Regions from separate parts of the Cronobacter sp. 153480017-3 genome, predicted to be linked through region 4. Evidence: predicted binding sites of a transcription regulator. Region 4 holds the regulator's gene; each other region holds the start of a gene.

Region 1 (6,000 bases), on a different contig from region 4:
TGATGCGTCTCAAACAGGGCGGTCTGCGGGCCGCCTGCACAAATCTTCCAGACTTTTGTTAAAGACTCGTTATGCTAGAGTTTCCTTTCACAGGAGACGCTATGGCTAAAGACTGGATTGAATTACGTCAGCACGCTGACACCGGCATCGAAACCATCCGCGCCCATTTTGAAGGCCACGCTTACGATCCGCACTGGCACGACAGCTATCTGGTGGGCATGACGCTCGCCGGTACCCAGCAGTTTCACTGTCGCCGTGAGCGTCACCAGAGCACGCCGGGTGCGGCGTTTCTGCTGGAGCCTGGCGAAACCCATGACGGCGACGCGCCGCTGGCGGGCGGCTTTACCTATCTCACGTTTTATCTCGATGAACGCTGGCTGCGGGAAACGCTCGGCGGGCTCTACGCCGCCGTGCCGGACAGCTACGAGCTATACTTCGCCCGCACCATCGCCCGTGAGCCCGCGCTGGTACAGGCGATTGCCTCGACATTCACCGCGCTGCATCACGATGAAATGCGCATTGTGCAGCAGGGCGTGATGGATAACCTGTTAAGCCAGCTCACGCACCAGTGCCAGTGGCGCAAACGGCTGCCAGGTGAAATTCGCGACGCGCAGATGGCGCAGCGCGCCCGTGATTATCTGTATGCGCATCTCGGTGAGAATATCGGGCTGGCGGAACTGGCACAGGCGCTCGGCACCGACCGCTTTACGCTGTCGCGCACGTTCAAGCACGCCTTTGGTATGGCACCCCACGCCTGGCTGGTGCAACTGCGCCTCGCCCGCGCCAGAGCGATGCTTGCGCGCGGCATGACGCCTGTGGACGTGGCGGCGGCGCTCGGTTTCGCCGATCAAAGCCATCTGGGGCGCTGGTTCCAGCGCGCCTATCGGCTATCGCCCGCCCACTACCGCAAACTCTGCACGAATCTTCCAGACGCCAGCGCCTGAGTCACGCAGGATAAAGGCTCAGACAACGGGAGATGCTATGAGCCTGCTTACACAACAACTGCCTTTTTTATTCTTCGCTTTTGTGGCCTCGATTACGCCGGGGCCGACCAATATTCTGATTCTCTCCAACAGCCAGCGTTACGGCACCCGCGCGACGCTGCCCGCGGTTGTCGGCGCGTGCCTGGCCTCCAGCGCTATTGTGCTGATGTGCGGCGTCGGGCCGGGTGAAGCGCTGCGCCATGCCCCCTGGCTTGCGCGTCTGATGGCGCTTGCTGGCGCGCTGTGGCTGACGTGGATGAGCTGGCAGCTGTTCCGTTCACCCGCGGTCTCGCTCTCGGGCGAGGCGAGCAAACCGTTTGGCGCCGGCGCGGCGGCGGCATTACAGCTGATTAACCCGAAAACCTGGATGATGGCGATGGCGGTCGTGACGGTCTTCGCGCCGCACAGCGGCCGCGCGCTCACCACACTTTCGTTTCAGGCACTGGGCTTTCTTGTGATTTCGCTGCTGTGCCTCGCCGCCTGGGCCTGGCTTGGCAGCGGCGTGCAGCGGGTGTTTCGCAGCCCGGCATCGCTGGTGCGCTTTCAACGGCTGATGGCGCTGTGGCTGTTCGCCTGCGCCTGGATGGGATTTTTTAACTGAAAACGGCCCCGCGGGGCCGTTTTGCTTAGTGCGCTTCGTTCTGCGGGGTGAAGCGCAGCTCAATCAGCGCCACCGCTTTCTGAATGGCGCGCAGCGTCACCGGATCGGCGGAAGGATGGCCGGAGAAATCGATGCTTTTCAGCTGGCTCGCCATTTTGTCGCGCACTTCTACCGGCGCGATGACGTCGATAACGTCCAGGATCTGTTTAATCACCAACTGGCAGGCGACGACGTCGGAAACCAGTTCATCTTCGGCAGTGAGGGATTGGGACATTGCATTCTCCTTAGCGTGAAGGCGCACATAGTAGCGGCAAAGCCCGGCAATTGCGAACCTGGCACGCTGAAGGTTTCAAAATGAACCACCATTTCATAAATCAGCACTAAGGGTTTCAGAACGAGGCAATGGCGGGTATAACAAGAAATGCGGACATAAAAAAACCTGCCAGCGGCAGGTTTTTTATCAGAACATCCCGGCTGGCGGAACGTCTTTGAAGGTTTTGCAGTAATTTTCAAACATGCTTTTAAGGATTTTACGCAGTTTCATGGCGTGCTCCGGTTTTATTCATTCTGGTTAGCGTGTTGCTACCCGCCAATAATATGACCCGCATCACAAAAATCAACCATTTTGTGATTAAAATCACGCCACGCTGTTAATGAAAATGAACTGAATGTTAACAAATTGCTTTCATTTCCGGCACTTAACGCTTGTGCAATTTGATTAATTTTTATAAAAAAATTTTAGGGAGCGGGTATGGGGCAGAACATGGCGAAAGCCAGCGCAGGCGGCGTCTCTCCCGCCGCGCTGCTGGTGGCGGGCGCGTTCTTTATGGAGTTCCTCGACGGTACGGTGATAGCGACTGCCCTGCCGACGATGGCGCACACCTTCGGTGTCGAAGCGGTCGCGCTGAATATTGGCATCAGCGCTTATCTGCTGACGCTCGCGGTCTTGATCCCGGCAAGTGGCTGGATTGCCGACCGTTTCGGTGCGCGTAAGGTGTTTACGCTGGCGCTGGGGATTTTTACCGGCGCGTCGGTGCTGTGCGGGCTGGCTAACTCGCTTGAAATGTTTGTGCTGATGCGCGTATTGCAGGGCGCGGGCGGCGCGCTGATGGTTCCGGTCGGTCGTCTCGCGGTGCTGCGCGTCACACCCAAACACCAGTTGATTACGGCTATCGCCACGCTGACCTGGCCCGCGCTGGTGGCGCCCATTATCGGGCCGCCGCTCGGCGGGTTTATTACCAGTTATGCGAACTGGCGCTGGATTTTCTTTATTAACCTGCCCGCCGGGCTTATCGCGATGGCGCTCGCCTGGCGTCTTATTCCTGATAATCACGATGACGTTCGCCGCCCGTTTGATACACCCGGTTTTCTCGCCACCGCGCTGGCGATGGTGGCGCTGGTGTGCGCGATGGAGATGCTGGCCGCGCGCGAATCAAACGGCCTGCTCGCAGGCGCGCTGCTGCTGGCGGGCTGCGGGGCGCTGGTCTTCGCGCTGCGCCATTTTCGCCGCGCGCCGTTCCCGATGATCCGCCTTGATGCGATGGCCGTACCGACATTTCGCGTCACGATGTACGGCGGTTCGCTGTTTCGTGCGTCGATCAGCGCTGTGCCATTTCTGTTGCCGCTGCTGTTTCAGGTGGGCTTCGGCATGGACGCGTTTCACTCCGGGCTGCTGGTGCTGGCAGTTTTCGCAGGTAACCTGACGATAAAACCTGCCACAACACCGCTTATCCGCTGGCTCGGGTTTAAAAAACTGCTGCTGATTAACGGCCTGCTGAACGTGCTGGCGCTGCTCGCCTGCGCGCTGCTGACGCCGCAGACCCCGGTGTGGCTGATTCTGCTGATTCTTTTTCTGGGCGGCGTGTTTCGCTCGATTCAGTTTACCGGCATCAGCACGCTGGCCTTTGCAGATGTGCCTTCGGGCGAAATGAGTTACGCCAATACGCTGTTCAGCACCGCCACGCAGCTCGCCGTCGGGCTTGGCGTGACGCTGGGCGCTATCGGCATCCGGCTTGGCGAGGTAATAAGTACGTCTGTTTTAAGCGCCGATATTCCGGGCGCGGGTTACCGGCTGGCGTTTGTAATGATTGCGCTGATAAGCCTGGCGGGGATGTTTGATACGCTGCGCCTCGCCGCGCATGCCGGACACAGCGTCTCCGGCAAACGGGCGTAAAAAAGCCAGCCCGCGGGCTGGCTGTTTCATCAGGACTTATCAGCCGAGAATTTCACGCACGAAACCTTCGATGGATTTATCCTGGCAGTTATCAAAGAAGCACTGCTGGAAGCGCTCGCCGGAAACAGCGGTTTTCACCAGTTCAGGATCGATGGCGCGCAGGGTATCGAGATAGTTCTCTTTCACCACGGCGGCTTTCACCTGGTTCAGAATGCCCGCGTTGCGCACCTGCGGCTCTTTACGCTCCGGCGGATAGCCCTCGCCTTTGCGCCCGGTAAACGCTTTTTCAAAGATAAAGCGCACGTTGAGTTCCGCGCCCCAGCCAAAACCTTTCGCGAACGGCAGCGCCAGCGCGTTACCGTTGTTAATTTGCGCGAACAGGAACGCGTCCGCCGGATCGATGCAGTAGCCGCACACCACGCCCGGATGAATATTCAGGGACATCAGCGCGCCCTGCCCGGTGCCGCAGCCAGTCACCACAAAATCCACCGCTCTGGAATTCAGCAGGATGCTCGCCATAATCCCGAGGTGAATGTAGGTGAGATGATGATCGTTCTCATCACTCATGCCGACGTTATACACCGGGAACGCTTTTTCATCCGCCACCGCTTTCAGCTCTTTATAGATGATCGCGTTTTTGGCCGCCTGACTGTTTTCCATCATCAGTGCAATTTTCATTGGGTTCTCTCCTGAAAAGGCTATGAATAGCAAACTGTGAGTCAACCATACTATTCACCAAACAAACTTTCAAATTAAATGAAATATTGTTTTAAAAAATAGAGTGGTGCTCACAGTTTTCTTTCATGCCCGTTTTGTCAGAAGGTTTCCCAGTTGGTTTCTGTGGCTGTTGCCTTTGGCGCGGCGCTGCCGGCCAGCGCGGGCCGCACGAGCGGCGCTGCAGCGGCAGGCGTCGCGCGTGCCGTCTGTCCGCGCAGGCGGAACAGGCCAACCACTTCGGTCAGGTGCGTGGCCTGGCGCTCCAGATCGTTTGACGCCAGCACGGACTGCTGCACCAGTTGTACGTTCTGCTGGGTGACAGCATCCATCTCTTTTACTGCGATGCCCACCTGACTGATACCATCGCTCTGCTCGCCGGACGCGCTGGCGATTTCACCCATAATATCGTTCACCTGGCGCACAGCAGTCAGAATTTCATCCATCGCCTCGCCCGCTTTCTTCACCTGGCCGGAGCCGGTCTGAATATTGCTGACCGATTCGTTAAGCAGCGTTTCTATCTCTTTCGCCGCCTGCGCGCTGCGGCTCGCGAGATTGCGCACTTCGCCCGCGACAACAGCAAAACCGCGTCCCTGTTCACCCGCCCGCGCCGCTTCCACGGCGGCGTTGAGCGCCAGAATATTGGTCTGGAAGGCGATGCTGTTGATAACGGTGGTGATATCGACAATTTTGCTGGAGCTGCTGGAGATGCGCGACATGGTTTCCATCACCTGTTTCACGGAGTCTCCGCCGGCTTGCGCCGTGCGCGTGGCGTTACCGGAAAGCTTGCTGGCATGGCTCGCGTTTTCGGCGTTGAGTTTTACCGTGCTGCTGAGTTGCTGCATGCTTGAGCTGGTTTGCTCCAGCGCCGCCGCCTGCTCTTCCGAACGCGTGGAAAGCTCGGTATTCACGCCCGAGACCTCACCCGAATGGCTGCGAATGGTTTCCGCACTGGTGCGAATGGCGCTGACGGTTTTCTCCCAGTTATCCTGCATGCGCTGGATATACGGCACCATCAGCCCGACACAGTTGCGGCCAAGATCCTGAAGTTTGACCTCAAGGTTACCGTCTGCCAGCACGTGCAGGTGCCCGCGAATGATCTCAACGGGGCGCACCAGACAGAAGTAGAGGTAGCGCTCCATCAGAATGGTGAGGGTAATACTGCCCACGACGGAGAGACTCAACAGCCATTGCGCGGTGTTGACCCAGCCCGCCTGTTCAGCATTCAGCGTAAGACTATTTTCCAGGTGATGAAGAAACCAGAGCGTCGCTCCGGAGACCCCCACCCAGGCGATTGTGGATAAGAGCAAGACCCATACCACCATCGCACGGATTTTAACATTGCGAATAAAATTCATATGTTGATTCCTGGTGTGAAGAAGCCATCCCTGCGCAGACATGACGGTACCCATCCCTGCCTTTTCTGCATTTCTTTACGTCACAGATAAAGACTGACCGTATCGTAGTTGTCGGCCTGCGCGCGCAGAACTTAAGCATTGCAACAATAAACTTAAGTGATTATTTAAAGT
Region 2 (6,000 bases), on a different contig from region 4:
GTGCTGGAACAGGCCGCTGAAGGCAAAGTCGATATTCTTATCGGCACCCACAAGCTGTTGCAGAGCGACGTCAAAATGAAAGATCTCGGTCTTTTGATCGTCGATGAAGAACACCGCTTCGGGGTGCGTCACAAAGAGCGTATTAAAGCGATGCGCGCCGATGTGGATATTCTGACGCTCACCGCGACGCCTATTCCGCGCACGCTGAACATGGCGATGAGCGGCATGCGTGACCTGTCGATTATTGCCACGCCGCCCGCGCGTCGTCTGGCGGTGAAAACCTTCGTGCGCGAGTATGACAATCTGGTGGTGCGCGAGGCCATCCTGCGTGAAGTGCTGCGCGGCGGTCAGGTCTATTACCTCTACAATGATGTCGAGAATATCCAGAAGGCCGCCGAGCGGCTGGCGAATCTGGTGCCGGAGGCGCGCATCGCCATCGGTCACGGCCAGATGCGCGAGCGCGAGCTTGAGCGGGTGATGAACGATTTCCATCATCAGCGCTTTAACGTGCTGGTGTGTACCACAATCATTGAAACCGGTATCGATATTCCGACCGCCAATACCATTATCATCGAGCGCGCCGATCATTTTGGTCTCGCCCAGCTGCACCAGCTGCGCGGCCGCGTCGGGCGTTCGCATCATCAGGCGTATGCGTGGCTGCTGACGCCGCCGCCGAAGGCGATGACCACCGACGCGCAGAAGCGTCTTGAGGCGATCGCGTCGCTGGAAGATCTCGGCGCGGGCTTTGCGCTCGCGACGCACGATCTGGAAATTCGCGGCGCGGGCGAGCTGCTGGGCGAAGATCAGAGCGGCCAGATGGAAACCATCGGCTTCTCACTCTATATGGAGCTTCTGGAAAACGCGGTGGACGCGCTGAAAGCCGGGCGCGAGCCGTCGCTTGAAGATCTCACCAGTCAGCAGACGGAAGTGGAACTGCGGATGCCGTCGCTACTGCCGGAGGCGTTTATCCCGGATGTGAACACGCGCCTGTCGTTCTATAAGCGCATCGCCAGCGCCAAAAAAGAGCAGGAGCTTGAAGAGATCAAAGTGGAGCTTATTGACCGCTTTGGCCTGCTGCCGGACCCGGCGCGCAATCTGCTGGATATCGCGGCCCTGCGCCAGCAGGCGCAGAAGCTTGGCGTGCGTAAAATTGAGGCTAACGAGAAAGGCGGCACCATCGAGTTTGCCGAGAAAAATCATGTCGATCCGGGCTGGCTTATCGGCCTGCTGCAAAAAGAGCCACAGCATTACCGTCTCGACGGGCCGACGCGCCTGAAATTCTTCCGCGAGCTGGATGAGCGGAAAACCCGAATGGAATGGGTGCGTCAGTTTATGGCGCAACTCGCCGAACACTCGCTGCCTTAAATCCTTGACGCCCCCGCGCGGGGCGTAACTTTACAATCCTTTGCAATCGTCCAGGGTTTCCCTGGACGAAGCCCCGCCATACTTCTCTCTTTATCTATGTATTACAAAAACTTCTCCGCCTTTGGGATCTGTAAATGAAAAGAGAACACGCGCGTTTTTCTCGCTGGCTGTCATGGCTGGCGCTTGTCGCTGGCATGACGTTTGGCGCAAGCCAGGCGCTGGCGAATACTTACCCTCTCCCCGCACCAGGCAGCCGGTTGATTGGCGAAACCCTCTACCACACGGTGGCGGACGACGGCGGCTCGCTGGAGGCGATCGCCAAACGCTATAACGTCGGGTTTCTGGCGCTGTTGCAGGCAAATCTAGGCGTTGATCCGTATGTGCCGCGCGCGGGTAGCGTGCTGACCATTCCGCGCCAGATGCTGCTGCCGGACGCCCCGCGCGAAGGCATTCTGATTAATCTTGCCGAGCTGCGGCTCTACTATTTTGCGCCGGGCGAGAACACAGTGACCGTCTACCCGATTGGCATCGGCCAGCTTGACGGCGACACGCTCACGCCAAACATGCAGACCACGGTATCGCAAAAGCGCGCCAACCCGACCTGGACGCCGACGGCCAATATTCGCGCACGTTATAAAGCACAAGGGATCGATTTACCGGCCGTGATGCCTGCCGGGCCGGACAACCCGATGGGCCATCACGCCATTCGCCTTGCAGCTTACGGCGGCGTCTATCTGCTGCACGGCACGAATGCGGATTTCGGTATCGGAATGCGCGTCAGCTCGGGCTGTATCCGTCTGCGCGATGACGACATCAAACACCTGTTCAGCGCAGTGCCGGTCGGCACGCGCGTCAATATCATCAACGCGCCAGTGAAAGCGTCTGTCGAGCCGGACGGGCGTCGGTTTGTTGAAGTCCATCAGCCGCTCTCAAAGCGCATTGAGGATGACCCGAAAACGCTGCCGATAACTCTTAACGCGACGCTCAAAACTTTTGAAGCCGCAGAGCAAACCGACCGCGAGGTGATGGAACAGGCGCTGCGACTGCGCTCCGGCATACCGGTTAACGTCACTGCTCACCCGCCAGCGCCTGCCAGCGACGCCATCTGAAACAAAAAAGGCCCTGTCCGGAGACAGGGCCTTTTAACAGGTGATCTTGACGGCTTATTTATAGATGACAGCGGTGCCGTGCAGATTATTCGGGCCGTTAACAGAGGTGATACGGAACGATTTTGCGCCCATATCGTCAGCTTTCTGCGCAAGCTCGGCTTCCAGCGAAGACAGGTTAGTCCCTGCGGTCGCAGAGATGGTGCCCGCTTTTTGTTGACCTGCCGGGGTGGACTGCACCTCAACGGCAGCGACGCTTGCAAACGACAACGAACTCAGTACAGCGGCGGCGAACAGTGCTTTAACGGTTTTCATGTGGGTACCCTTTCTTTTGTAATGCGGATTTAGTTACGTGGTCGTTAATATTTATTTAATTAACGATCGATAGATAAATGATAGTTGTGATCTGCGTCACGTGTCAATATAATTTTTAACGATCGTTATTTTAATCACTTAAACGCCTGTCACGTCGCCTGTGGCGCACCTGCAGCGCGGTTTTGCTGGTACTGCGGGGGCAAAAAGGGGTATTTTGAGGGCAGGTTTACATAAAGAGGTTAAACGGCACTATGACTACAGAAGCCCACAGTGGCGCTAAAAAAAGCCGTGGCCGACCAAAAGTGTTCGACAGGGAAGCGGCGCTTGATAAGGCCATGGCACTATTCTGGCAACACGGATACGAAGCGACGTCACTTGCGCACCTGGTCGAAGCGACTGGCGCCAAGGCACCCACGCTGTATGCGGAGTTCACCAATAAAGAGGGCTTGTTCCGGGCTGTGCTCGATCGCTATATCGCGCGTTTCGCACAGCAGCAGGAAACCCTGCTGTTTCACGCCGAAAAACGCGTCGACGAAGCGCTGCACGATTATCTATGCGCGGTGGCACGTTGCTTCGCCAGCAAAGAGACGCCCGCTGGCTGTTTTATGGTCACCACCTCCGCTGCGCTGGCCGCCTCGTCAGAGGAGATCGCCGCCACGCTGAAAGCGCGTAATACGCAACGTGAGGCCATTTTGCTGCGGTTCTTCAGTGAACGTCAGGCGCAAAAGGAAATCCCGGAAAACTGCAATTTGCCTGCGCTGGTGCGCTTTATCAGTTGCCTGGTCCACGGCATGTCTGTCAGTGCCCGTGAAGGCGCGACGCAGGAAGAATTAATTGAGATTGTGAATATGACTATGCGGTTGTGGCCGCATCTGCTGTAAAGCAATTCTCTCCCTTCGTGAGCGGTACCCGCCGCTCACCCTTCACATATAACCGCAATGAATACCATATTCCTTCTGGATCTCTTTTTCTGACGATCATTAATAGGTAAAAACTGGCAAATATATCCTCCAGAATAGCTACTCTTTTACCGTTAAAGAAATGATTATTCGTGTGCTAATTAATTAGCACCACCAATTATTAGAACAGGAGCGATTTACGTCATGAAGACGGGGCCGTGCAGGGACGAGGACGTTTTTCCACACAGTATCCGTGGTGTATCGAGTTTCACAGATGGACGACACGAGACGCGTTTTGGCTATACACCTACAGAAGGAAGATGAACATGGCTTTGCTATTACCATTATTTAAGGTGTTAATAGTAATAACATTGTTATTTGGCCTTTGGTTGTTCTGCGGTGGTTCTATTCTTTTTGCGTTTCTCTCAGTGCTGATAACTGGTTTTATCTTATTCAGACAACACAATGCTATGTAATGGTTTTCCGACGCTCATGCCTGCATTTTGTCAGGCATGAGCGTTTTCCTGTTAGGTTTTCTGGTTGTTATTCACCTGCAAAAAACCAAAAAAAAGCCCCTCCGCCTGAGTGCAAGAGGGGCAATAATGATGTGAAGCTATTTTATTTTCAGGTTTTCTGATTCAGAACCAGCTGTCCGTTGCTGTCCAGCGGGATACGGCTACCCGGGTCGTTATCCATACGGATTTTGCCCTGCTCTTCCCCGATGCGGTATGTCACATCGTAACCCAGCATTTTCTCTGATTTGTCATACACCGTTTTGCAGCGCTGCTGCGTTGTGGTGTAGGTATCGCCTTCCTGCAGGTGGCCCTGGATCTGGTTGCCCGCATAACCACCGCCGAGCGCCCCCACCACCGTCGCGACGTCTCTGCCGCGTCCGCCGCCAAACTGATGGCCGATAACGCCGCCTGCGACCGCACCCAGTACCGAGCCGGTCAGGCGATTTTCATCCTGAACCGGACGGCGATGCGTGACAGTGACGTTACGGCACTCCTGACGCGGCGTTTTCACCGTCTCTTTGATAGGGGTGGCAGAAACCACCTGGGCATACTTTGGCGAAGTGCTGAAAACATTCAGACTGGCCACCGCCGCTACGCCCAGCGCAGCTGCTACCCCGATACCAATACCCGCTAACATTGATTTATTCACAGGAATTCCTCCCGGCTGTGCAATTAGTAACAATTTTGCAATTAAGGCCACAGAGTGGATATCGGAAAACGACTCAAAAAACAGGATAACGTGGGGTGGATCAGCGGATTGAGAGTTGTCTGAGGGGAAATATGACGGAAACAAAATGACATCCGCCCCTGTATGACAGAGGCGGAGGCTGAACTTAGTGCAGCTTGAGGCGCGGTCGGATCACGCGGTTAATGCTGCCTACCAGCATCATCAGCCCGGTTTTAAAGTAACCGTGCAGCGCAATCTGGTGCATGCGGTACAGCGAGATGTAGACAAAGCGCGCGATGCGCCCTTCAATCATCATTGAGCCGCGCATCAGGTTACCCATCAGGCTGCCGACCGTCGAGAATTTCGACAGTGACACCAGCGAGCCTTTGTCTTTGTAGACATACGGCTTAAGCGGCTTGCCTTTGATCTGCGCCAGGATGTTATCCAGCGCGCAGGAAGCCATCTGGTGCGCGGCCTGGGCGCGCGGCGGGACGAAGCCGCCCTCCGGGCGCGGGCAGGAGGCGCAATCGCCAATGGCGAAGATATCCGGGTCGCGCGTGGTTTGCAGCGTCTGCTCCACCACCAGCTGATTGATGCGGTTGGTTTCCAGCCCGCCAATCTCTTTCATGAAATCCGGCGCTTTGATGCCCGCCGCCCAGACCATCAGATCAGCCTGGATAAATTCGCCGTCTTTGGTGTTAAGCCCATCTTCCTGCGCGCTGGTCACCATGGTATTGGTGAGCACGCGCACGCCGAGTTTGGTCAGCTCATTATGCGCCGCACTGGAGATGCGCGGCGGCAGCGCAGGCAGAATACGTTCGCCCGCCTCCACCAGCGTCACGTTCAGCGCTTCGTTGGTCAGCCCTTTGTAACCGTAGCTGTGCAGCTGTTTCACCGCGTTATGCAGCTCAGCGGAAAGCTCAACGCCCGTCGCGCCGCCACCGACAATCGCGATGTTGACTTTGCCGTTAGCGCCCAGGTTAGCGGAATATTTCAGGAACAGGTTGAGCATTTCCTGATGGAAACGGCGCGCCTGATGCGGGTTGTCGAGGAAGATGCAGTGATCTTTCACGCCCGGCGTGTTGAAGTCGTTAGAGGTACTGCCGAGCGCCATGATCAGCGTGTCATACGGC
Region 3 (6,000 bases), on a different contig from region 4:
GCGCTGACGCCATCACGGGCCAGAACGTGGAGGTAATCGCTCACCAGACCGACATCGCCGCACGGCGTGAGCTCCGGCAGGACTTCGGTTTTGACAGGCAGGCTCATGGCCTCTTTCACGACGTCCAGTGTCTGTTCGGCTCGCAGGAAAGGGCTCACCAGAACACGTTCGATATCCACCTTTTGACCTTTTAACCAGGTCGCCATTTGACGGGATTCATCACAACCGCACGCGGTCAGAGGACGAACCGAATCACTGGCGGCATCGAGTGCTGCGTCGCCGTGACGCATGATAAAAACTTGCATATTGCACCGCTTTTGTTGACCAGAAGCGCCAGCGAGAGCTTAAAAAGCAACGCGCTTTTTAAGGGTATCGTCTGGCGGTCGGGCATTGTGCCTGATCCGTACTTCGAATGAAACGCTGTTTTTTACCTTATTGACGTAAGTATAGTCAATCACTGTTTACAAATTAGCCAGCGCTGCGTTTTCGATATCAGGAACGTTCTTATATCAGACCGTCATTTCAGCTTGCGGGTTCCCCGCGAGCCAAAATGTTTGTCCGGTCTGCGCCATGCGCAACAGCCTGTCGCACGGGGTAAAACGGTCTCCATAACGGGTGGCAAGACGTGTGAGCGTCGCCACCACGGCCGCCGCGCCGAGCGTGTCCATATAGCGGAACGGGCCGCCAAGAAACGGCGGAAAACCGATGCCAAACACCGCGCCGATATCACCGTCTCGCGCGGAACGCACCACACCTTCGTCCAGACACCGCGCCGCCTCGTTAAGCATCATCATGACGCAGCGCTCGGCAATCTCCTCGCCGCTCAGTTTCCCGCCGGGTTTAACGCCAATAAGCCCGTAAACCGCAGGGTCAACCTGTTTTTTGCTTTTACGCCCTTTCGCCGGATAAAGATAGAAACCGCGGCCATTTTTTCTGCCTTTGCGATCGTCATTCAAAATTGCTGCAACGGCGTCTCCCGGCGCGCTGAATCGCGGCCCGTAAGCGCGCTCCAGCACCGGCATAATTTTGGTGCCGACATCAATGCCCACTTCATCAAGCAACTGAATCGGCCCCACCGGAAAGCCTCTTTTGACCAGCGCCTCGTCGATTTTCTCAATGCTCTCCCCTTCCATCAGGCAGCGCATCGCCTCATTGATGTAGGGCGCCAGGATACGGTTAACGTAGAATCCGGCGCAGTCGGCCACCACGATCGGCGTTTTGCCCTGTTTTTTGGCAAGCTGAACGGTAGTGGCAATGGTTTCCGCGCTGGTGCCCGCGTGCGGGATCACTTCCACCAGCGGCATTTTATCCACCGGGCTGAAGTAATGCAGGCCAATGACCTGCTCCGGGCGTGTAGCACCTGCGGCGATATCGCCGATAGGCAGTGACGAGGTGTTAGAGGCGAAAATCGTATGCGGCGCGGTATGCGCCTCGATCTCTGCGACCATCTTTTGCTTGAGCGTTAAATCTTCGAAAACCGCTTCCACGACGATATCGCGCTCGTGAAACCCACGGTAATCGGTGCTGGCGGAGATGAGCGCCATCTGCGCGTCGCGCTCGCTGGCGCGCAGATGACGACGACGCACTTTTTTCTCAAGCAGATCCCAGCTGTATTTCAGGGCATGGTTAATGCCTTTTTCGCTGATGTCTTTGATACGCACCGGCAGCCGGGCTTTGGTGGCGGTGACATAGGCGATCCCGCCGCCCATGAGCCCGCCGCCCAGTATACCGACCGAGTGCAGCGCGCGCGGGGCGGCCTCGCTGCCGGTCTCTTTTTTAAGCTCGGTGGTGGCGAAGAACAGCCCTCGCAGCGCGGCGGATTCCGGCGTCATCGCCAGTTCGCCAAAGGCGCGGGCCTCGGCCTGATAACCGCTGGCGCTGCCCTGCTCAAGGCCGGTGCGCACCACGTCAATAATGCGCTGCGCCGCCGGATAGTTACCGTGGGTTTTTTGATGCGTTTTCTGGGTCACCATGCGAAACAGCAGCGCGCGGCCAATCGGGCCTGCGAGCAAACGCTCGCGAACCGGCAGACGGCGCGGCGCGGGACGGCGCTTTTTCGCCAGTTCGGCAGCGGCTTCCAGCAAAATAGATTGCGGCACCACATCATCCACCAGCCCGGCTTTCAGCGCCTGACGCGGCCTCAGCTGTTTGCCCGCAAGGATCATCTCAAGCGCGGTGCTGATGCCAACGAGGCGCGGCAACCGCTGCGTGCCGCCGGAGCCCGGCAGCAGCCCAAGCTGCACTTCCGGCAGCCCGAGCAGCGTTTTCACATCATCGGTACAGATGCGGCTGTGGCAGGCAAGCGCCAGCTCCAGCCCGCCGCCGAGGCACGCGCCATGAATAGCCGCCACCACATGCACCGGCAGCGCGTGGATCTCCGCCATGATCTGCTGGCCCTGGCTTGCCAGCGCTTCGGCCTCCTGCGCGCTCTGGCAGTGCGCAATCATGTTGATATCCGCACCGGCGATAAAGTTATCCGGCTTGGCGGAGATAAATACCACGCCCGCGAGATCGCGGTTTTCCCGCAGCGTTTTGACAATCGCGCGGACGTCGCGGGCAAACTCCGCCTTCAGCGTGTTCATTTTCTCGCCCGGCACGTCGATGGTGACCACCGCAACATTGTCCGGGCGCATCTGTAAATTAAATGCGGATGTCGATTCCATTATTCGGCCTCCAGTACCATTGCCGCGCCGAGCCCGCCCGCCGCGCAGGCGGTGACCAGCCCGAAACCGCCGCCGCGGCGGCGCAGTTCATTGAGCGTCTGGGTGATCATTCGCGCGCCGGTGGCCGCGAACGGGTGCCCGTAAGCGATAGAGCCGCCGAGCACGTTAAATTTGCTCTCATCCACCTCACCGGTAGCCTGGCTGCGGCCCAGCACCTCGCGGGCGAAGCGGTCGCTCGCCATCAGCTTCAGGTTGGTGAGCGTTTGCGAGGCGAACGCCTCATGCATATCAATAAGCGTGAGATCGGCCATCGTCAGTCCGGCGCGCTCGAGCGCCAGCGGGGTCGACCAGGCCGGGCCCAGCAGCATGTCCTGCCAGACATCGACCGCGGTAAAAGCGTAGCTGCGCAGATAGCCGAGCGGCGTCAGGCCAAGCTCGCGGGCGCGGGATTCCGTCATCAGAATGACCGCCGCCGCGCCGTCGGTGAGCGGCGTGCTGTTCGCGGCGGTCACGGTGCCGTGTTTACGGTCAAATGCCGGGCGCAGTTTCGCGTAATCGGCCAGCGACGAAGTTTTGCGGATGTTGTTGTCTTCGCTGAGCGGCTCGCGGTACGGCGGCGTGTAAGCGGTCATCACTTCTTCACGCAATTTGCCTTCCGCCCACGCCTGCGCCGCCAGCTGGTGCGAACGATGCGCCAGCGCGTCCTGCTGTTCGCGGGTGATGCCGTGCGTTTTCGCCATCTGCTCGGCGGTGTCGCCCATGCGAAGCCCGGTGGAATATTCCGCCACGGCGGGCGGCACCGGCAGCAGGTCACGCAGACGCAGGCGCGAGAAGAGCTTCAGTCGCTGTCCGGCGGTGCGGGCTTTATTCGCGTCCACCAGCGTGCGCGCCAGTTTTTTACTGACGCCAATCGGCAGCACGGAGGAGGAATCGGCCCCGCCGGCGATCCCGGCGCGGATAGTGCCCGCCATCAGGCTTTCGGCGACGTTCGCCACCGCCTGGAAACTGGTGGCGCAGGCACGGCTAACGCTGTAGGCGTCGGTATGGACGCTCATGCCGGTGCCGAGCACAATTTCGCGCGCGATGTTGGGCGCTTCCGGCATCTGCACCACCTGGCCGAAAACAAGCTGTTCAATGACTTCAGGCGGGATTTCGCTGCGGGCCAGCAGTTCGCCGACCACCATTTTACCGAGATCGACCGCCGGAACGCCGTGGTACGCCGTTGCCTGACGGGCGAAAGGCGTGCGCAATCCACTGACAATGGCAATGCGATCCCCCTGCCGGGTGACCAGCGGTAGTGCCTGACTCATAACGTTCCCCTGTGAAAAGGCTAAAGATGAATTAAGTGGTCTGACCTGATAACAGTTTTAACCAGAATTTTACATTCAGCCAATCACATAAAGGAAAAATTGCGAGGCAAAACACGAATTACGTAACAAGAAATGCGCCCCGGAGTGCCGGGGCGTAAGCGGAGGGATTAACGCAGACCTAACTGGAAAATAACGGTTTCCGCCTGGCAGGCGAAAACAAAATCGATATCCAGACGCACGCCGTCGGCTTCTTCCGTAAAGCGCGGTGTGATCTGGCACGGCTCAGATTCGACTTCACGCGCTTTGGCGGTGAGGGCCGCGAGCGTGGCTTCGGCGTCGGCGCGGTTTTCAAACACGCGGCTGTAAGAGGCGACGCAGTCGGTATTATCAATAATGGTGCCTACATCAATACAGCAGCAAACCGGGGTTTCATCAGCACTGCATTTGGTCATGGTGATTTCCTCTGTATTTCCTGAAAAGGGATAAGGCTATTTTACGCCCCGCGCCGCCACCGCTCTACCTGTTCTTCCCGTTTACGCTTATAAGTGACCGAAATCACACTTAAAAATGATCTAAAACAATAATCACCAGATTGATGAATTTCTGAACCCCAAAATTTTGCTAAACGGATCGCGTTTCTTAGATCACAATTGAAAAAACTTATAAACATACTTGCAACATCTCTGCTGGTCGGACCTATACTCTCGCCACTGGTCTGATTTCCATGCCGTACCTCAGACCCTACACTCCGCGCTCCTGTTACGTCACGTAACATTATTTGAATAAAAATAAATGGATGAGGTTATGGTCATGCGCCAGAAAACCCTGTTTACCAAATCTGCTTTAGCAGTCGCAGTGGCAATCGTGTCTTCTCAGGCCTGGTCCGCAGGTTTCCAGTTAAACGAATTCTCTGCCTCCGGTCTGGGCCGCGCCTATTCCGGGGAAGGCGCTATTGCGGATGACGCGGGCAACGTCAGCCGTAACCCGGCGCTGATTACCATGTTCGATCGCCCGACATTCTCCGGCGGCGCGATTTTCGTCGACCCGGATGTGAATGTGTCTGGCCGTTCCCCGACGGGACGTAGCCTTAACGCCGATAACATCGCGCCGACCGCCTGGGTGCCGAACCTGCACTTTGTCGCGCCGATCAACGAGCAGTTTGGCTGGGGGGCGTCCGTCACCTCCAACTACGGCCTCGCCACCGAATATAGCAACAGCTATGCCGCAGGTTCTGTCGGCGGTAAAACCGATCTCGAAACGCTCAACCTGAACCTCAGCGGCGCGTATCGTCTCGATAACCACTGGAGCTTCGGCCTGGGCTTCGACGCCGTGTATGCGCGCGCCAAGATCGAGCGTTACGCGGGCGATCTGCCGCAAATCATCGCAGGCGGCTTACCGGGACTCGTGCAGTCCGGCAAGATCGATCCACAGACAGCGGCACAGCTTGGCGCGGCTGCAGGCGGTATTAACAGCGACACCCAGATTGCGCACCTGAAGGGCGACGAGTGGGGCTTTGGCTGGAATGCCGGTATCCTGTATGAACTGGATAAGAACAACCGCTACTCCCTGACCTACCGCTCTGAAGTGAAAATCGACTTCGACGGCGACTATAAGAGCAGCCTGCCGGCAGCCCTTAACCCTGTTAACGCCGCGCTGGGCCTCGGCCTGCCTTACGGCACGGGTGGCAGAACCACCGGCGGCTCGCTGACCCTGAACCTGCCTGAAATGTGGGAAGTGTCTGGTTATAACCGTATCGCGCCGCAGTGGGCGATTCACTACAGCCTGACCTACACCAGCTGGAGCCAGTTCCAGGAGCTGAAAGCGACCAACAGCAACGGCGACACCCTGTTTAAGAAAGAAGAGAAATATAAAGACGCGTACCGCATCGCTCTCGGCACCACCTATTATATGGACGACAACTGGACCTTCCGTACCGGTATCGCCTTTGATGACAGCCCGGTGCCAGAGCAGCAGCGCTCTATTTCCATTCCTGACCAGGACCGTCTGTGGCTGAGCGCCGGTACCAC
Region 4 (6,000 bases):
ATATTTTGTGCTTATCTTTTCATGTGCGATGGCACATTTACTGGATGGGCATGAAATGGCAACTGAAAAAACAGCAATTACGCGCGCCACCTTTGATGACGTGATCCTGCCGATTTATGCACCGGCTGAATTTATCCCGGTGAAAGGCAAGGGCAGCCGCGTGTGGGATCAGCAGGGCAAAGAGTATGTCGATTTCGCGGGCGGTATCGCGGTAACGGCGCTCGGGCACTGCCACCCGCGGCTGGTAGAGGCGCTGAAAGCGCAGGGCGAAACGCTCTGGCATACCAGCAACGTCTTTACCAACGAGCCTGCGCTGCGCCTGGGCCAGAAGCTGGTGGACGCCACCTTCGCCGAGCGCGTGGTGTTTATGAATTCCGGCACCGAAGCCAACGAAACCGCGTTCAAGCTCGCCCGCCACTACGCCATCACCCGCCACAGCCCATACAAAACCAAAATCATCGCGTTTTATAACGCCTTTCACGGACGTTCGCTGTTTACCGTCTCCGTGGGCGGCCAGGCGAAATACTCCGACGGTTTCGGCCCGAAACCGGCTGATATCATTCATGTGCCGTTTAACGATCTTGATGCGGTCAAAGCGGTGATGGACGACCACACCTGCGCGGTCGTGGTCGAGCCGGTGCAGGGCGAGGGCGGTGTGACCGCCGCGACGCCGGCCTTCCTGCACGGCCTGCGCGAGCTGTGTGATGCGCATCAGGTGCTGCTGGTGTTCGATGAAGTGCAGTGCGGCATGGGCCGCAGCGGCAAGCTGTTTGCTTATATGCATTACGGCGTAACGCCCGACATCCTGACCAGCGCCAAAGCGCTCGGCGGCGGCTTCCCGGTTAGCGCGATGCTCACCACTCATGATATCGCCTCGGCGTTTCACGTCGGCTCGCACGGCTCCACTTACGGCGGTAATCCGCTCGCCTGCGCGGTGGCGGGCGAAGCGTTTGATATCATCAACACTCCGGAGGTGCTGGGCGGCGTAGCGCATAAACGCGAGCAGTTCGTACAGCATCTGGCGCAGATTGGCGAGCAGTACGGCTTATTCAGCGATATTCGCGGTATGGGCCTGCTGATCGGTGCCGAGCTGACGCCCGCCTTCCACGGACGCGCGCGCGATCTCCTCTACGCCGCGGCGGCGGAAGGGGTGATGGTGCTGAACGCCGGGCCGGACGTGCTGCGTCTTGCGCCGTCGTTGCTGGTGGAGCGCGCGGATATCGACGAAGGCATGGCCCGCTTTGCGCGCGCCGTCGCGCGCGTGGTCAACGGCTAATCATGGTGACTGGCTCAGGCGTCGTCTGAGCCAGATCCCGTGATGCGGGCGCTGACGCCACGCCACGGAAGAGATGGTATGCATGGTGCGCAGGTGATCGAGAATGCGCAGCAGATGATGTTCCATCACGCCCGGTGCCCCTTCCGGTAAGACGTCTTCGCCCTCCAGTACCGCCTCGTTTTGCGTATCGCCCGGCGCGTCATGCTCAAGCCGCTGCTGGCAGCGCTGTAGCGCAATCTCACACGCCTGTAAGTAGCGCGCTGCGGTTTCTGGCGGCAGCGCGGTTTGCTCGCGCGCCATCGTCGTTATCGCGTTGATGTGCTCGACAATAAACTGGCTGTGCGTCACCCACAGGCGCATATCCTCCAGATAACGGCTGTTAAAGCCGGGCTCCTGCATAGCCTGATTGAGCGAGTTATAGAGCGCGTTATGCGCCTGGTTGACCTGCATACGCTGCCAGGCGAGCGGGCCGGGTTGCGGGTCGCCGCTCAGGATCAGGCGCAGCGCCTCCTGGTCTGCCTCCAGCGCGTCATGCGCGTTCTGGCGCAGCAGGCCGCTTTGCCACTGGGGCCAGAGCCAGACCATGCCGCCGAACGCGATAAGACAGCCGGACAGGGTGTCTATCAGGCGCGCCACGATGTACTGCTCGCCGTTGAGCGTCAGGATTTGCAGCGAATAGACCGCCGTGACGGTAAAGCCAATCATCGCCCAGCCGTAGTGTCGCCGGATTATCAGATAACTGATTAACGTCACTAGCAGCATGCCGAGCAGGGTATAGCCCTGCGGCACTTTCAGGTGCAGCGTGATGCCCGCGATAATCAGCCCCGCCAGCGTGCCGCCCGCCCGGTGCAGGATACGCACGCGCGTCGCGCCATAGCCGTTTTGGGTGACGAACAGCACCGTCATCAGGATCCAGTACGGCTTCGGCAACTGGAAGGCGCTCCCTAACAACCCCGCCGCCGCCAGCATCACGCCCAGACGCGCGGCGGTGCGCAGCGCGGCGGATTTCAGCGACAAATAGCTTTTCAGCGCCCGCAGCAGCGGCAGGCGGCGCTTACCGCTGTCCATCAGGTCACGGGCGTAGAGCGGGCGCTGGGTGCGCAGCACGCGTGCGATGCGGCTGAAATGGTATTCGCAGAACTGGCCAACCGGGTTATCCGGGTGCTGGCGGGCGATTTTCGCCAGCGCCTCGACCTGCTTATCCATCGAGAAGCGGTGCGAATAGCGGTGGTAGAGAATGTCGTCAGAGAGCGTGCGCAGCCGCGTGGCGACGGTCTGCGCCGTCCAGCGCAACACCGCTTCGGCGTGGCTGCGCTCCACCAGTTTTTGCACTTCGCCGGGCTGATGCAGCGACACCGAGATGTGCTCCTGGAGATCCAGCGCCACCTGAAACGTGCGCAGCAGGCGCTTGTAACCGTTCTGCTTAGTGGCGGAAAGCATCTGCAACTGCTGATAGCACTGGCTTATTTGATCCACCACTTTTTGCTGATGCACCAGCAGCGGCGGCAGCGCCTGTTCCGGCTCGGTGTGGCGCGTCAGCAGGCTGTATTTGGCTTCGCAGTAGTCGGCGAGGCTTTTATAAATCAGGCTTAACGATTCACGCAGCGGCTGCTCGCGCCACAGCCAGAACCAGAAACCGTTAAACGCGCCATACCAGAGCGTGCCGAGCACATAGAGCAGCATAGGCTGCCAGATGGGCATATTGCCGGCGAGGCTTAACGTAAAGATGGCCGCGATGAGCGAGGCGGGCAACAGACGCGCATGCAGCGGGCTGATTTCCGCCGTCACGCCAAGCAGCAGCGCCAGCATCAGCAGAATGAGCGGCAGCGGCACAGACTGCAGCAGCAACAGCTGCACCGCCAGACTGCTCAGCGCAAACAGCGATGCGCCGATGATCAAGCGTTTAAAAAAGCGTTTGTGCGGGGTATCGAGACCGGCAATGTTGCAGCAGGCGGGAACGAGCGAGAACAGCAACCCTTGTTGAAGATGGCCCAGCATCAACCCGACCGCCACCGGCAGGCTTAAGATGAGCGTTTGCCGTAAAGCGTAATTAATTTCAGGGTGATAGATAAGACGACGCCACATAGGGGAGAAGTATAGATACAAAAACGGCGTGTTACCGAAGCGACACGCCGTTTTTTGCTTTTTTAGCGGGTTCCGTAAACCACGATGGTTTTGCCGTGGGCGGATATCAAGTTTTGATCTTCGAGCATTTTCAGAATGCGGCCAACGGTTTCGCGGGAGCAGCCGACGATCTGGCCGATTTCCTGACGCGTGATTTTGATCTGCATCCCGTCCGGATGGGTCATCGCGTCCGGCTGTTTCGCCAGATTCAGCAGGGTCTGCGCGATGCGGCCAGTCACGTCGAGGAAGGCGAGGTTGCCCACTTTCTCAGAGGTAACTTGCAGGCGGCGAGCCATCTGCGAGGAGAGACGCATCAGAATATCCGGGTTAACCTGGATCAGCTGACGGAATTTTTTGTAGGAGATTTCAGCCACTTCACAGGCAGTTTTAGCGCGAACCCAGGCGCTGCGTTCCTGACCTTCCTCGAACAAACCCAGTTCGCCGATGAAGTCACCCTGATTCAGGTACGAGAGGATCATCTCCTTGCCCTCTTCATCTTTGATCAGCACTGCCACTGAGCCTTTAACGATGTAATACAGCGTCTCCGCTTTTTCACCCTGGTGAATCAGCGTGCTCTTAGATGGATACTTATGAATGTGGCAATGTGACAAGAACCATTCAAGAGTCGGGTCTGTTTGCGGTTTGCCAAGCACCATGCGCGGTTATCCTCTGTTTTAAACTGGCTCCAAAGACAGGGCGCGTAACCCCTGTCTGGCTTTGCATTCATCATCTTCCCGAGTCCTGGGAAGTTGGCTGTCCGTGGACGTCGCAGCCGATAAATTATCTTCTCCTCTGCATACATGCGTAACATCAATGTATCGCCGCTGCATCCAGACTGTTTTAGCATAGCTTTTCTCAGGTGTCTCCTGTTGTCTCGTTTCAGCTTGACGCAGGTCGCCCTTCCATTGCCTCTGACGTCGCGCGCGCGTAATCTGTCAGAAAAATGAATAGCCTGGAGTGATTAACATGCATGCACGAGTGAAATGGGTGGAAGGGTTAACCTTCCTGGGCGAGTCCGCCTCCGGGCATCAGATCCTGATGGACGGCAACTCTGGCGACAAAGCGCCGAGCCCGATGGAAATGGTTTTGATGGCCGCAGGTGGCTGCAGCGCGATTGATGTTGTCTCTATTCTGCAAAAAGGTCGTCACGACGTGACCGACTGCGAAGTGAAGCTGACGTCAGAGCGTCGCGAAGAAGCGCCGCGTCTGTTTACGCATATCAATCTGCATTTTGTGGTGACGGGCAAAGCCCTGAAAGACGCGGCAGTGTCGCGCGCGGTGGATCTGTCGGCAGAGAAGTATTGCTCAGTGGCGCTGATGCTCGGCAAAGGGGTCAATATCACCCATTCGTATGAAGTGATTGAAGCGTCATGAGATGACGGACGGCCCGGCAGGCGCAGCGCCACCGGGCATCGCCGTCACGCTATCTGTTTTCCTTCCATCAGCCGCTGCACCAGCGGCAGCATAATAAGCTCCATCGCGAGCCCCATCTTCCCGCCCGGCACCACCAGCGTATTGATATGTGAGATAAACGAGCCCTGCAGCATCGCCAAAAGCCACGGATAATCGATGTTATCCAGATTGCGGAAGTGAATGACCACGAAGCTTTCATCAAGCGACGGAATGCCTTTCGCGGCGAACGGATTGGAGGTGTCCACCGTCGGCACGCGCTGGAAGTTAATATGGGTGCGTGAGAACTGCGGCGTGATGTAGTTAATGTAATCTTCCATCGAGCGCACCACGGAATCCATCACCGCCTCGCGCGAGTGGCCGCGCTCGCTGGTATCGCGGATGAGCTTCTGTATCCACTCCAGGTTGACGATAGGCACCACGCCCACCAGCAGATCGACATGCTTCGCCACGTCATGCTGCGGCGTCACCACGCCACCGTGCAGCCCTTCGTAAAACAGCACGTCCGTCGGCTCCGGCAGCGGCTGCCACGGCGTAAACGTGCCGGGCACCTGATTCCACGGCACCGCTTCGTCATAGGTGTGCAGATATTTACGCGACTGTCCTTTGCCGGTCAGCCCGTACTCCACAAAGGTTTGCTCCAGCAGGCCGAAATCGTTCGCCTCCGGGCCGAAGTAACTGATATGGCGGCCAAGATCGCGCGCTTTGCGAATAGCCATGTCCATTTCCGGGCGCGTGTAGCGGTGAAAGCTGTCGCCTTCCACTTCGGCGGCACGGAGATTCAGCTGGGCGAAAATTTTACGAAACGCGAGGCTGGTGGTGGTGGTTCCCGCGCCGCTGGAGCCTGTGACGGCGATAACCGGATGTTTGGCAGACATAGCGAGACAACTCCCTGAAGCGGCGGGGCAAGGCTCCGCCTGGCAACGTTAACCGCGAAACTGCGAACGCGGCATGATATTGACCGTTTCGTGCAGCTCAGACCACACCAGAACGGCTTCGCCACTTTGCAACTGACGCCGCACGTCGGCGACCTTTTGCTCAAGCGAGCGTTCATGTTCACCATAATCGGTGCCTTCGCGCAAGACGAAGGCTTCAATCAGGCGCTCCAGGGTGTCGGGCGCGATCTCTTGCCAGGGAATGATCATTTATCGGTCCAGATAAGACGTTAACCAGTCAGGAATGCGCTGTTC

Evidence for each region. Region 4 encodes CRP, which controls carbon source genes, mostly activating them, when cyclic AMP is high. Its sites were predicted from a motif close to ATGTGANNNNNNTCACAT; they were not measured.
Region 1: a site for CRP is predicted at 2,180-2,197, ahead of azuC (stress response protein AzuC). Genes of this name have one in related genera too.
Region 2: a site for CRP is predicted at 2,871-2,888, ahead of bhsA (multiple stress resistance protein BhsA). Genes of this name have one in related genera too.
Region 3: a site for CRP is predicted at 4,517-4,534, ahead of ACUW6V_RS14485 (YfcZ/YiiS family protein). Genes of this name have one in related genera too.

What each region holds. Positions count from the first base shown of each region.
Region 1 is NZ_JBSEYN010000001.1:635,504-641,503, forward strand. Features, by position in the region: gene ACUW6V_RS03095 (anaerobic C4-dicarboxylate transporter) at 1-3, shown strand, start outside; gene ACUW6V_RS03100 (AraC family transcriptional regulator) at 102-944, shown strand; gene ACUW6V_RS03105 (LysE family translocator) at 982-1,584, shown strand; gene ACUW6V_RS03110 (DUF2766 family protein) at 1,610-1,858, opposite strand; gene azuC (stress response protein AzuC) at 2,045-2,128, opposite strand; gene ACUW6V_RS03120 (MFS transporter) at 2,336-3,757, shown strand; gene ACUW6V_RS03125 (RpiB/LacA/LacB family sugar-phosphate isomerase) at 3,797-4,435, opposite strand; gene ACUW6V_RS03130 (methyl-accepting chemotaxis protein) at 4,573-5,829, opposite strand.
Region 2 is NZ_JBSEYN010000002.1:546,883-552,882, reverse strand. Features, by position in the region: gene mfd (transcription-repair coupling factor) at 1-1,365, shown strand, start outside; gene ldtC (L,D-transpeptidase LdtC) at 1,500-2,474, shown strand; gene bhsA (multiple stress resistance protein BhsA) at 2,529-2,786, opposite strand; gene ACUW6V_RS07020 (TetR/AcrR family transcriptional regulator) at 3,038-3,667, shown strand; gene ACUW6V_RS07015 (glycine zipper 2TM domain-containing protein) at 4,310-4,849, opposite strand; gene ACUW6V_RS07010 (NAD(P)/FAD-dependent oxidoreductase) at 5,034-6,000, opposite strand, start outside.
Region 3 is NZ_JBSEYN010000006.1:112,510-118,509, forward strand. Features, by position in the region: gene sixA (phosphohistidine phosphatase SixA) at 1-305, opposite strand, end outside; gene fadJ (fatty acid oxidation complex subunit alpha FadJ) at 510-2,663, opposite strand; gene fadI (acetyl-CoA C-acyltransferase FadI) at 2,663-3,973, opposite strand; gene ACUW6V_RS14485 (YfcZ/YiiS family protein) at 4,141-4,425, opposite strand; gene fadL (long-chain fatty acid transporter FadL) at 4,784-6,000, shown strand, end outside.
Region 4 is NZ_JBSEYN010000004.1:46,228-52,227, reverse strand. Features, by position in the region: gene argD (bifunctional acetylornithine/succinyldiaminopimelate transaminase) at 56-1,276, shown strand; gene ACUW6V_RS11035 (YccS/YhfK family putative transporter) at 1,277-3,361, opposite strand; gene crp (cAMP-activated global transcriptional regulator CRP) at 3,424-4,056, opposite strand; gene ACUW6V_RS11025 (OsmC family protein) at 4,367-4,774, shown strand; gene ACUW6V_RS11020 (phosphoribulokinase) at 4,819-5,688, opposite strand; gene ACUW6V_RS11015 (YheU family protein) at 5,737-5,955, opposite strand; gene ACUW6V_RS11010 (hydrolase) at 5,956-6,000, opposite strand, start outside.